Regions from separate parts of the Paenibacillus sp. Lou8.1 genome, predicted to be linked through region 3. Evidence: a T-box and tRNA genes for the amino acid it is inferred to sense, from the RefSeq annotation. Region 3 holds a T-box; the other regions hold tRNA genes.
The links. A T-box is a leader RNA that pairs with one kind of tRNA and senses whether it is charged. The one in region 3 lies ahead of leuS (leucine--tRNA ligase), so its partner is inferred to be a tRNA-Leu.
Positions count from the first base shown of each region.

Region 1: it encodes a tRNA-Leu, which carries the amino acid that the T-box ahead of leuS (leucine--tRNA ligase) is inferred to sense. The anticodon was not compared.
Region 2: it encodes a tRNA-Leu, which carries the amino acid that the T-box ahead of leuS (leucine--tRNA ligase) is inferred to sense. The anticodon was not compared.

Region 1 covers NZ_JANAVN010000004.1:254,784-259,070, forward strand. The annotation lists gene NLX78_RS07470 (4'-phosphopantetheinyl transferase family protein) at 1-109, opposite strand, end outside; gene loaP (antiterminator LoaP) at 254-775, opposite strand; gene NLX78_RS07480 (MBL fold metallo-hydrolase) at 1,269-1,928, opposite strand; tRNA gene NLX78_RS07485 (tRNA-Leu) at 2,282-2,367, opposite strand; gene NLX78_RS07490 (hypothetical protein) at 2,617-2,775, shown strand; gene NLX78_RS07495 (hypothetical protein) at 2,906-3,094, shown strand; gene NLX78_RS07500 (hypothetical protein) at 3,172-3,324, opposite strand; gene NLX78_RS07505 (YnfA family protein) at 3,420-3,746, opposite strand.
Region 2 covers NZ_JANAVN010000001.1:196,001-200,287, forward strand. The annotation lists gene NLX78_RS00935 (hypothetical protein) at 1-268, opposite strand, end outside; gene NLX78_RS00940 (hypothetical protein) at 569-1,084, shown strand; gene NLX78_RS00945 (GNAT family N-acetyltransferase) at 1,154-1,672, shown strand; gene NLX78_RS00950 (N-acetyltransferase) at 1,687-2,127, opposite strand; tRNA gene NLX78_RS00955 (tRNA-Leu) at 2,505-2,589, shown strand; gene NLX78_RS00960 (NAD(P)H-dependent oxidoreductase) at 2,683-3,213, opposite strand; gene NLX78_RS00965 (winged helix-turn-helix transcriptional regulator) at 3,411-3,767, shown strand; gene fabV (enoyl-ACP reductase FabV) at 3,936-4,287, shown strand, end outside.
Region 3 covers NZ_JANAVN010000006.1:129,477-133,763, reverse strand. The annotation lists gene NLX78_RS10400 (class I SAM-dependent DNA methyltransferase) at 1-645, shown strand, start outside; gene NLX78_RS10395 (tautomerase family protein) at 718-1,107, opposite strand; T-box leader at 1,292-1,548, shown strand; gene leuS (leucine--tRNA ligase) at 1,610-4,048, shown strand; gene comER (late competence protein ComER) at 4,029-4,287, opposite strand, start outside.

The DNA of each region.
Region 1 (4,287 bases), on a different contig from region 3:
AATTACACTCATCCGAATGAAAAACTTCCCGATCAAGGGGAGCGTCTGCGTTATAATCTGCATGGACAAAACTGACGGCCGCCTTCATCACGGCATCTTCCCGCTTCAATATTAGTTGTTCTGCATACGAGGCTACGCATATCCCCCCTAGTAAACTACTAACTTAGCAGTCCAAATCAAAAAAGGCCTTCAAATCCCTTAAGGGTTCTGAAAGCTTCCTCATGGAGTATGAACTCGTCATAAGTTCTCCACTTTAAACCTTACTTATAATTTCCAACGCTACCCTCACTAACCTAATATCACCCATAAATTCCAACTGAATGACCGCTTGTCGTTTATGTCTATCTATTTTCTTGACTATACTCCCCCTTCCTTTGAGTGGGCCATCTAGGATACGTATATTGTCTCCTTCAATAATTCCAGTTGATGATTCTATACAATAGCTATCATTGCATAGACTCTCTAACATTTGTTTCTCCGAATCTCTCATTGAAGCTTCAAACTTCGAGTATCTCAATAAACGAATGATATCACTAGAAGTGCAAATCATTGAATTTGTACTGGTTACGAACTGCAAGTCAGGTAAATTCGATTCAATAAATACATAGCTTGGGAACAAAGGAGCCCATTCTTTCTTTACTATTCCTGCTACTTTAAAAAGTCTCTCTTGGAGAGGTATAAAGGGTTTGTAGACTTCAGAATCCATCCACTCATTAATAAGCTGCTTGACCTGTTCTTCCCTACCCGTTCGCACAAAAAACACGTACCAGCTCACTTAACTCATCTCCTATAAAAACGTACTGCCAAATCATCTTCTATAATGTCTACTACCCATATACATAGCTTCGCCCTTTCACTTATCCTACTTGATAAGCTACAATCTCTCACGATATATCCCTCATTAATGGTTAACGTGACCCGCCAGCGATTAACCACAGACAAGTTCCTTTATTTTTCATATAATCATATAATTGGAATAATGTTTTTCCATTATAATCCTCTACTCAAACCCTGTCAATTCACAGTTGATTGGGAACGGCCAAGTTCATCTTTGGATTCACAGACCTTTCTGAAAATGCTCAATTTGAAGTCATTATTATCTTTCGAGTACAGCTTTTATGTTTCTGGCGGCTCATAAAAGAACTGATCCGTGTGTTTTATACTAGTGAACTTGAGCACCTGGGGCATATACAAGCGATAAATCATTATGTACTATTTTATATATTCAATATTTTCTTTCACCATTAGCACTGGGCCACATTACAGACTCATTTGAAATCGAACAGGCCCTTTTGGTTCGGACGCATTCTAAATTTAATAAAAGATTCCTTACTCGTAAATTGAAAATAAATATTTTCATCCATGAGGTGATTGAGTGTAAAACCAGGCGCTTTACCAAATGAATGAGCAGGATAAATTTGAATAGAGTCATCAATTTCTCGCTTTATTTTTTGAACGCTATTATATAATTCTACCGGATCTCCTCCATTTGGGTCACAAAAACCACAACCTTCAATGAATATTGTATCCCCAGTAAATAAGCGATCTGACAACAGATAGCATACACTTCCCACGGTATGTCCGGGGGTCAAAAGACTTTTGATTTCCGTTTCACCAACCTTGATTGAATCCTTGTCTTTAATTGAATATAAATTTCTACATCTAAAATTATAAAAATCGATTTCGTTTGTTGACATGAATACTTGCGGTTTATATTTTTCTAGGAGTGGATTTACCAAATTAATATGATCCCAATGTGAGTGAGTTAATAGTATCGCTTTGAGATCGCCATTCAATTGTTGAAGATAGGATTCTACTTTCAATAAATCCCATGAAGGGTCAACAATAGCTATGTCTCTTGTTTTCTCATCCATTACAAAATATACATAGTTAATGAAATTCATAAAACAAACTCTTAACTGTTCCATATGATAAGTCAGATTCATATCAGCTTCACTGAACCACCTTCCCAATGATTAATTAAAAACAACAAAATTCTGTTGAAGGATTTATACCTCTTCATTTTTGGAGATAATTTACACTCAATTATAAAGCCCCCATTTCGTGGTACCTATGATTATAACCATTGATGCAATAGAAAGGCTCCGACTCTCTGTTACAAGATCGCTTAATCTTGCCAAAATAAAAAACGCCTCTCCGTATGTTAACGGTGAGACGTTTTTTGTTGATCCTGCGTACCTGCTGAATGCTCCACTGCAGCTACAAGATCTCTCATTATTTTCGTTCATTTAACTTTGATGTGTCCATGGTAATTCAAGAATGCCGAGGACCGGGATCGAACCGGTACGGTAGTCACCTACCGCAGGATTTTAAGTCCTGTGCGTCTGCCAATTCCGCCACCCCGGCATAAATTTAGGAACGCTAATCTTTACACTTACTTGTCTTACAAGTATCTGAGAAACATGCATCTGATTAAGAAGTGTTCTCGTTATGTAAATGTCGTTCAATTGGGCACCAACATATAATACGATAATTTTATCGAATTGTAAAGTGTTTTAAAAAAAAAAATAATAAAATTCTCTGTTTTGTATAACTTGTGCACATTTGAATCACACTAATAAACGTCTTTCCAAACTACCAGAAGGGGTGTTACGAATGCGTGAAGGTATGATTCCAGCTGTTCTTGGAACGGTAGTATCGGCTTCAGGCGCTGTGTTGCTGAGCAGTAAGTACAAACTTGCAGCTACAGGCATTCTCGGTTTCGGACTGGCTCATGTTGTTCTGGGAGCGATTGATCTGATTGAGCATCGCTAGTTGTTTGGGAAGTGCCGGGCGGGATTTACTTCCTCCCGGTTTTATTTTTATCAACGTTTAGTCTGGAGCACAAGCGTTTATGTAAAGTATAGAAGCTGAATGTACCTAATAAAAGGAGCTGTGATGTGCTATGAGAGATAATAACTCTGAAAAAAATCGTACTGACGATCAAATCGAACATAAACAATCCCTCGACAAGCGCGAGCCAGGATTTAATCGCATTCCTGACACCGATGCAGATACACCTGCTGCTACCGATATGATTGATGAAGCCATAGGTCGCGGGATAGATAAGTTACGTAACGATTTCACAAAATAAAGCATGGGTAATAGGACACAGGTTTGTGAGCAGCCCTTAATTTTATTTATTTTGATATGTACAGTGATTTCGTAAAATCACTTAAAGATCAGCATAATCCAGCCAATGATCGATATCCACAGCACGATGCTGATTAAGAGTCCACACATGATACCAAAAGAGAAATTACCTTCATTCTTCGGCATAGTACTGCCAAATTTCAATCTAAGCTTCATTTGATTCCAGTTCATAGAACCCCCTCCTTAAGTTCTATTTCGGAATATGAAGCTTATTTTTTTAGACCTATAGTCATGTTTTCGAAAATAAAAAAGGGTTTTTCGTCCTATCACCCTGATCGCGGAAACAGGATTACAGCTATACCGACCAAACAAATCAATCCACCAATGAAATCGTACAAGTCGGGTGTCTTTTTATCAATCCACCAGCCCCATGCGATGGAAAGAACGATAAAGACACCTCCGTATGCTGCATATACACGTCCAAAGGAGGAAAAAACCTGAAAGGTAGCGATGATTCCATACACAGCCAAAATTACTCCGCCGCAAAGTCCGACATACCATGTCTTCCCTTCACGCAGCCACTGCCAAATCAAATATCCTCCTCCAATTTCAGCGATGCCAGCCAATATAAAAAGTAAAGCTGCCTTTAACACCATTTCACATCCCTAATTCTTTTCGTTTTTTGGATATCTCAATTAGAGCACTCGAGCTAAAATGATAATCAATGCAATCACGCCAACTAGAATCAGCAGGTTGCTGACCTGACGCCATAAGCTAGGCGCTCCCTCGGAGTGAAGCTTCCACTGATTGGCATCAAGTTCGCTTTGGCTCCTTCAGCATCTGCTGATCTAGAGAATGGTCTGTTTTCTTCATTCATAAGAGTACCTCCTTTTCAATCTACTTTAATCTTACCAAACTTTTCCGTCGATTTCGCGGTGCTTTTATGCATATACTTACCACATGTTTCTGATTGCATCTTCATATATGTGAAGTGCATATTCATATGTCAATATTTCGCTGAATATAAAGTATGATGTCGAATTAAGGTAGAGTGGGTATTTAGACGTCTTTCATTGCAGGACGGTAGTTATGGTATAATTTAGTCAACTTGTTCAAGATCGTAACCAGCGCTCAACTGTTTATTCCAATTGCAACTAAATTTACATCCAATAATCCACATCCCGGTTACAACCT
Region 2 (4,287 bases), on a different contig from region 3:
TATAATAATCGACAAAGTCATAATAGCCTGCATATCCTCCAGGAATTTTCCTTCCTAAGCTCCCATAGATATCGATTCCATCCCCTACTGTTATTTCACTGGTAATTTCATCAAACCAGTTATTAGGCTCTGTGTCGGCGTACCATGAATTAGAAGGCTGGATAGATTCCTTTTGTAATGCGGGTGCTGCTTCTTGAGCAGATGCAACGGCGGTGGATGTGCTTAATAGAAGTGCAAGACCTAGTGTAGAAAAAACTGCCTTTTTCATTTAATAATCTCTTCCCTTCTTATATTTTGGGATTTAAACGAATATATATAGCCAATCCCATCCATTATTATATATTGAATCCCAATAAAATGGAATAAAAATGGAACTATAAACAAAAATATATATTTTTTTGTCACAATTATGCGTTTTTACAAATTTATTCACTAAACTTCAATTAAGAGTTAGCCAACTTACTGTATACTATAAAATCCCGTCTTAATATGCTGTCGTGAAAAGGGGCATCCTATTTTAGGAGTAACACAAGCTATGTTATACTCCATAATTGGAGGTGAAAAATATATGTTCGATCCGACGGTTTTTGATAATTTAAAAGTGGCCATGGAAAATACAGTATACGATCTGGATAATCTAGATTCACGTATTGACATTACGCAGCGAATCGACAGATTGGAAATGTCTGTGATGTCACGTGAATTTGCTGTCCAATTCAGACTGAGAGAACACCCGAGTGTGACAGCAGAGATTCAACTGAAGGCAGATTTAAACAACTTGGCTGCGGAAATTTTGGAAATCAAAGATCAAATTCCGGGATGTGTCTTGTTGCTGAGTTTTTACATGGAAATTCGTGAAATTGAGTCACAATGCAGCCGGATTGAAAATATACTGACCGAAATTTGGAAGCCCGATCTTCGACCGGTACAAACGCTTAGTCAGATTTACGGAGAGAAGACATCTACATACCAAAATAGGATTGAACTCCGATTTTCCAGACAAATTAACGAAGATCAGATGGAAGACATTCCAGAGCTGTTGGAACACATATTGCTGACGCTTATGGAATTAAACAAGGTCTAAAGGGTTAGGCCCTAATGTAAATGACATTAGTAGACCAACAAGTTAACGTTAGAGGAGTTGAAAGTATAAATGAATGAACTTGAATTCTCTCAAGTATATGCGATTATGGAGGCTTCTTTTCCTGAAACGGAATGCAGGACATTCGAGTCACAGAGGGCTTTGCTTCATCATCCGTGTTATCGTTTACTTACCCAAAAGGACGAACAAGGGCAAACAATTGCTTTTTTGGCGGGATGGGAGTTTACAGATTTTCGGTTTGTAGAGCATATTGCCGTAGATTCGGCTATACGAGGTGGTGGGTTAGGTAAAGAGCTTATGAGCAAGTTTATTTCACAGTCCGATAAACCGGTAGTACTGGAGGTTGAGCCACCAGTGGATGAGTGGACTCGGAGAAGAATTGGTTTTTATGAACGTTTGGGATTTCATCTGAACCATTTTGACTATGTACAGCCTCCTTTAAGAGAAGGACAGGCTGATCTGCGGCTTCAAATAATGAGCTATCCAGGTGCGCTGGCTGAACAGGATTTTGCTCCGTTTAAAGAGATCTTATATACCGAGGTCTATGGGTTAAATAAGAAGATTGTATAGCTAATGGTGCTTCATTATCGTTCATGTTTTGTCCATACCATTACAAATTCTTTCTCGTCAGTTTCGGTATCAATAGATTCCGCTTGAATGGTAAATCCATTTTTAGTATAGAAGTTGAATGCTTTTGTGTTCGACTGGTATACCTTTAATTGAATCTCATTATGTTGCTTCTTGATCCAATCTAGTAGTAACTGGCCGTAGCCTTTTCTTTGAGAATCAACACGTATAAACAGAGCTGCTAAGTATCCATCCAACATGGAAACGAAGCCGCCAATGCTATGATCATCTTGTATGATAACGTAGTTTTGAGCGAGAGGAAGGTACCTGTTTTCCATCTCGGTAACTTGTGATGCCCAATACTGCGGAGCAATAAAATGATGGGCTTCTATGGAAGCATCTAGCCAGATGGCTGCCAACTCGTTGAGCTCTTCCACATTTGCGGGTCTAATCGACATCGTATCTCCTCTTTCACGGTGCAGTATGTAATCTTATAGATGATGTTGAAATAAAAAAGACCGTCCGAGGACGGTCTTTCTACCCGTGGCGCTTATTTAAAGCTTTGATCCGTATCCCGCGCCTCCGTCAACTCTGTAAATTAGAGAATAACGGACCGGGTAAGGGATACGCTCAACATGTGATTATTGATGTTGACGCACCTCCTTTCCTGATGGACCCATTTTACCATATCTGGTTTGTGATATCCAGTGATTTTCTTATATTTACGGAAATGATTCATAGAAAATATAATATAAAAATAGCTTGATTTTATGTTCTATGGAAGATATAATCTAAATTACCGTGATTGAAAAACATCGGTGTGAATACATAATATGCGGTCGTGGCGGAATTGGCAGACGCGCACGGTTCAGGTCCGTGTGGGCTAACCCCCCGTGGAGGTTCGAGTCCTCTCGACCGCATCATAGCCTAACATTTACAGGTTCTTGGATTGGCTGGATGCCACCAAGAGCCTGTTTTTATATGGTTAAGATGCGCCTACCATTATAACTTTTTTATTTATACTGAAATATATATTTAATATAGTCTTTTGCACTCTGATCAATGTCTTCGTCGCTTGCTTGAAACGAGGCTCCGAAGACAGCGAAATAGGGTAATGTTATGGCGCCAACATGCACTGCGCTTGCCTTAAAAGGTGCTATAACTTCATCTACAGTAAAAGAAACGGAACCAGTAGGTAAGTAATTTTCTTTTTTATCGCCAATGGACATGGCTATCCCTAGCTTCTTTCCTTTTAACTTATCACCCTTTGAACCATAAGCCCATCCATGGGTAAAAACATCATCGAACCACTTTTTTAATAAAGGAGGGTAACTATACCAATACAAAGGGAATTGAAATATGACATTATCGTATGCTTCAAGTAGCTGTTGTTCTTTCAAAACATCAATGCTCCAGTTTGGATACTCTTTATAAATCTCATGAATTGTAATTTCATTGGTATATTGAAGTAATTCTCGTTTCCATCTGTTATTTACTCTAGAATCTTCGATATTGGGATGAGCTAAAATCACAAGAGTTTTCATCATAAATCACCTTTCTTACGTAACATATTTGCCTTTATAGATGCTCTATTATTATTCTGTATGCTTCAAAAAAAGTAAATACACACAATAAAGTAAGATAGTTACTTGAAAGTATGCATTGGACTTAAAGTGAAGATATGCGATTATAGAATTAATTAGATAAACTTTGTTATTTTTAGCGTTGAAGAGGTGGTACTATGAAACAATATAATTTAGGCATAGAAGCAACACTTGAGATCATCGGAGGTAAATGGAAATCATTAATCATATGTTTATTAATGTCTGGTAGAAAAAGGACAAGTGAATTACAGCGTAGTATTTCAGGCATTTCTCAAAAGGTTCTTATACAGCAACTTCGCGAACTTGAAAAGGATGGTATCATAGGTAGACATGTGTATAATCAAATGCCTCCAAAAGTGGAGTATTATATAACGGAATATGGAATTACAGCAAATGAAATTATTGACTTAATGTGTTCTTGGGGAAGGGCTAATATCCAAATAAGACAACAGCAAGGAGAAGATGTGATGTTGTTAGAAAATGATTCAAAATGAATAGTGGAGTAAAAAAGCGTTGCAGACTATGATGTTTACGGTAGTTTTCTTCGGCTGTCTTCAAGTGTTATGTTATGTGTTGAGCCGCAAGCTGATTTGCTATATAGTTATGACTGGACAACCATTACATCCATATTAAATGAATGCTAAAGTAGGGGGACCCTTGCAATGATTATTAAACCGAAAATCCGTGGTTTTATATGTACGACTGCACATCCTGCAGGATGCGCGGCTCATGTTAACCGTCAGATCAACTACATCAAAGACAGCACATCAATACAAGGAGCTAAAAAGGTGCTTGTGATCGGAGCATCTACTGGATACGGGCTGGCTTCTCGTATTGCTGCGAGCTTCGGTCTGGGAGCGGACACCATAGGGGTATCCTATGAACGTCCCGCATCTGAGGGGCGCACGGCTTCAGCAGGCTGGTATAATACGGTAGCCTTTGAAAGAGCGGCCAGAGCAGCCGGCTACATAGCAGAAAGCATTAATGGAGATGCTTTTTCTCATGAAATTAAGC
Region 3 (4,287 bases):
GGCTGTGGAACGGGTTCGATTACGATTCCCCTAGTTAACTCGGGCTTCGAAGTGTCTGGAATCGACTTATCCTCTGACATGCTGGCAGTAGCCCGTCGCAAAATGGAAACCACTCCCCAGGGACAGCGATTGTTTCGTGAGGGAAGCGTTCGCTGGATACAGCAGGATATGAGAGAATGGATTTTACCCGAGCCTGTGGATTCTGTAATTTCTTTTTGCGATTGTCTGAATTACTTGTTGGAGGAAGAAGATATAATTTCTACTTTTCGTAGAACTCATGCTGGTCTGAAGCCTGGCGGAACCTTCTTGTTCGATGTACATCATCCCCAGACGTTTTTACGTTATGATGAAGAGCAGCCATTCGTACTGGATGATCGCTCTATCTCATATATCTGGACATGTGCGTTGGACACTCCCCGTTGTGAAATTGAGCATCATCTTAGTATCTTTGCGAAAGCAGAACATGAAGGACGCGATCTATACCAGCGTTTCGAGGAAATACATGTACAGCGTGCCTATGACCCAGACTGGATGAAGGCAGAATTGTCCAAAGCAGGTTTTCGTGATGTGAAGGTATATGCGGATTTTGAATGGGTAGAAGCAGAAGGTGACGCGGCGAGACTGTTTTATGTTGCTGTAAAATAGTGAAGACTCATTGAGCAAATTTAGGAAAAGAAAGACGCTTTTCATGATGACATGAAGGGCGTCTTTTTGCACTCATATATTCACTTTATAGTTCAACTGAAGCTCATCACCCGGTACACCCCGAATACCCCAGTTCTGTTTGGGCGTTTCAAATATAGTAATCTCAAGATCCTGTGGAGCAATGCCAAAATGGTCCGTAATTCGTTGGAATAACAGCTGGATGAGCTGCTTCTTAGCTTCTGTCGTTCTGCCTTCAAAGATACTGATTTCAATAATGGTGTACGCCTCAGAGCGACCATCGGCATATATAAAGTCTTCCTGATCCATAGGGAAAAAACGATGAAACCTCTTGTCTGGAGGATATTTGAACGCATCCACCACAGCAGAATGAATCACCTCTGAAAGCTGCTTTTTGATTGGATTTAGAGCTTCTTTTATTCCGAAAATTTTAATCTGTGCCATGTCTCAGCTCACCTTTCTTATCTCAACTCAACTCAATTTTCATCAATTTAATTCGAAGTTATTATAAAACATTCGTATGCATGTGTCATGAACAATTAGTATGAAGAGGGTCTTTAACACCAAAGCTAGTCCTTATTTGACTTTTTTCGCGGTTTTCAATATAATAGTGCCATTATTAACGGTTAAACAATCGCTGATGAGGAATAGTAGCTTTGTCTGGACATATAGAGAGCCGGCGGGTGGTGCAAGCCGGTTGACAGCGCAAAGTGAACTCGCCTCGGAGATATGCGTCCAACGCAGGAACGCCTTTACAGGTGCTTGTATCCTGTTATTAACCCGCATCGGATCACCTCCGTTATCAGGTGCAAAGGGAGTAGAACGCGAAGAACGCTTTCTGCTAACTAGGGTGGTACCACGGGAATATAACCTCTCGTCCCTAGCGCTGACACGCTACGGGATGCAGAGGTTTTTTTGTTGCATACCGTTTGAGGAGGAAAAGACAATGACAGACACACAGCCGAAGCACGGCTATCAACCGCAAAGTATTGAACCAAAATGGCAGAAATATTGGGATGAGAACAAGACGTTCCGCACCGGGGAAGAGCCGGGCAAACCGAAGTTTTATGCTTTGGATATGTTTCCGTACCCATCTGGAGCCGGCCTGCATGTAGGCCACCCAGAGGGCTACACAGCTACGGATATTGTTTCACGTTATAAAAGAATGCGCGGCTACAACGTATTGCATCCGATGGGTTGGGACGCCTTCGGTCTGCCTGCCGAGCAGCATGCGCTGGATACAGGGGAGCACCCACGCGAAATTACGGTGAAAAACGTAAATAACTTCCGCCGTCAAATCAAATCGCTCGGCTTCTCCTACGACTGGGATCGTGAAATCAGCACGACGGACCCTGATTACTACAAATGGACACAGTGGATCTTCATCCAGCTGTACAAGCGCGGCCTTGCATATGTAGCTGAAGTACCCGTGAACTGGTGCCCAGCGCTGGGAACAGTGCTGGCGAATGAAGAAGTTATTGACGGCAAGAGTGAGCGTGGCGGTCATCCGGTCGTCCGTAAACCAATGCGTCAATGGATGCTGAAAATTACGGAATACGCGGATCGTCTGCTGGATGATCTGGAGGAACTGGATTGGTCTGAGAGTATTAAGGATATGCAGCGGAACTGGATCGGTAAGTCTACCGGGGCAGAGGTTCGTTTTCCAATTGAAGGCTATGACGAGCAACTCACAGTATTTACAACCCGCCCAGATACACTGTTCGGCGCAAGCTACTGTGTGCTGGCACCAGAGCAGGAATTAGTAGATATTATCACTACGCCTAAGCAAAAGGATGCTGTACAACAGTACCGTGAACAAGCTGCTCGTAAAAGCGATCTGGAGCGTACGGATCTGGCCAAGGATAAAACAGGCGTATTCACAGGAGCTTATGCAGTGAACCCGGTGAACGGCGAAAAGCTGCCGATCTGGATAGCTGACTATGTACTGGCAGGCTACGGAACTGGAGCGATTATGGCTGTACCTGCTCACGATACGCGTGACTGGGAATTTGCCAAGCAATTCGGATTGAATATCATTGAGGTTGTCCAAGGTGGAGATGTGGCTAATGAGCCATATACTGAGGATGGACCGCACGTCAATTCAGGCCCGCTGAATGGACTTACCAATGAGGAAGCGATTCCGAAGATGATTGAATGGCTGGAAGCCGAGGGCAAAGGACACGGCAAAGTCACCTACCGCCTGCGTGACTGGCTGTTCAGCCGTCAACGCTATTGGGGCGAGCCGATTCCGGTAATTCATCTGGAGGATGGAACGATCAAAACGGTTCCTGAGGACCAACTTCCGCTCGTACTGCCGGAGATGGACAATATTAAGCCTTCAGGTACAGGTGAATCCCCGCTGGCGAACGCAACAGATTGGGTGGAAACCATTGATCCTGAGACAGGTATGAAAGCACGTCGCGAGACGAATACAATGCCGCAATGGGCAGGAAGTTGCTGGTATTACCTGCGCTTTATTGATCCGAAAAATGACAAAGAGCTTGTATCCAAAGAGAAACAACGTGAATGGATGCCTGTTGATTTGTATATTGGCGGAGCGGAACATGCGGTTCTTCACTTGCTGTATGCCCGTTTCTGGCATAAGGTACTGTATGATATCGGCGTAGTGGAAACGAAAGAGCCTTTTTATAAGCTGGTCAACCAGGGTATGATTTTGGGCAACAACAATGAAAAAATGAGTAAATCACGCGGTAATGTCATTAATCCTGATGATATTGTCAATACATTTGGCGCCGATACGCTGCGTATTTATGAGATGTTTATGGGGCCGCTGGAAGCGACCAAGCCATGGAATGAGAATGGGGTAGAGGGAGCACATCGTTTTCTGTCCCGCGTATGGCGCCTGTTTGTTTCGGAGGATGGTAGCCTGAATGATAAAATTACAAATGACGGCGGTAGTGATGAGTTCAATCGTACTTGGCATAAAACGCTGAAAAAAGTAACCGAAGATCTGGATGCGCTGCGCTTCAATACAGCGATCAGCCAGCTGATGATCTTCACCAACGATGCATACAAAGCAGACCTTCTGCCGCGTGCAGCAATGGAAAACTTCGTGCAAATGCTGTCGCCGCTTGCACCCCATCTGGCTGAGGAATTGTGGCAGCTGCTGGGGCACAATGATAGCATTACCTACGCGGCTTGGCCTGCTTATGATGAAGCATGGACGGTGGACGCCGAAGTGGAAATTGTTGTGCAAGTAAATGGTAAAATCGTACAGCGTGCAACGATTGCCAAGGACCTTGATGCTAAAGCGATGGAGGCATTCGCTGTGTCGTTGGACAATGTTCAGCAGGCACTGGCCGGCAAAACGATCCGCAAGGTAATTGCTGTTCCAGGTAAGCTGGTTAATATTGTTGCCGGTTAATCGGCTTTAAGCCGAAGGAGACATCTACCTTTTGCATATCCTCTTCATATTTGTTGTGCGTGGCCTGTATCAGCTCGGGAAAGACGCTATGCAGGCTGATGTCCAACAATGCGAGAGCTTCGGCGGTAATACCTCCGGGAACCGCCACTCTGGCCTGTAACTCGGCTGGTGTCATCCCGCCTTCCGTGAGCAGCTTTCCAGTGCCGATGATCATTTCACCGGCCAGGGCGCATAGCTCC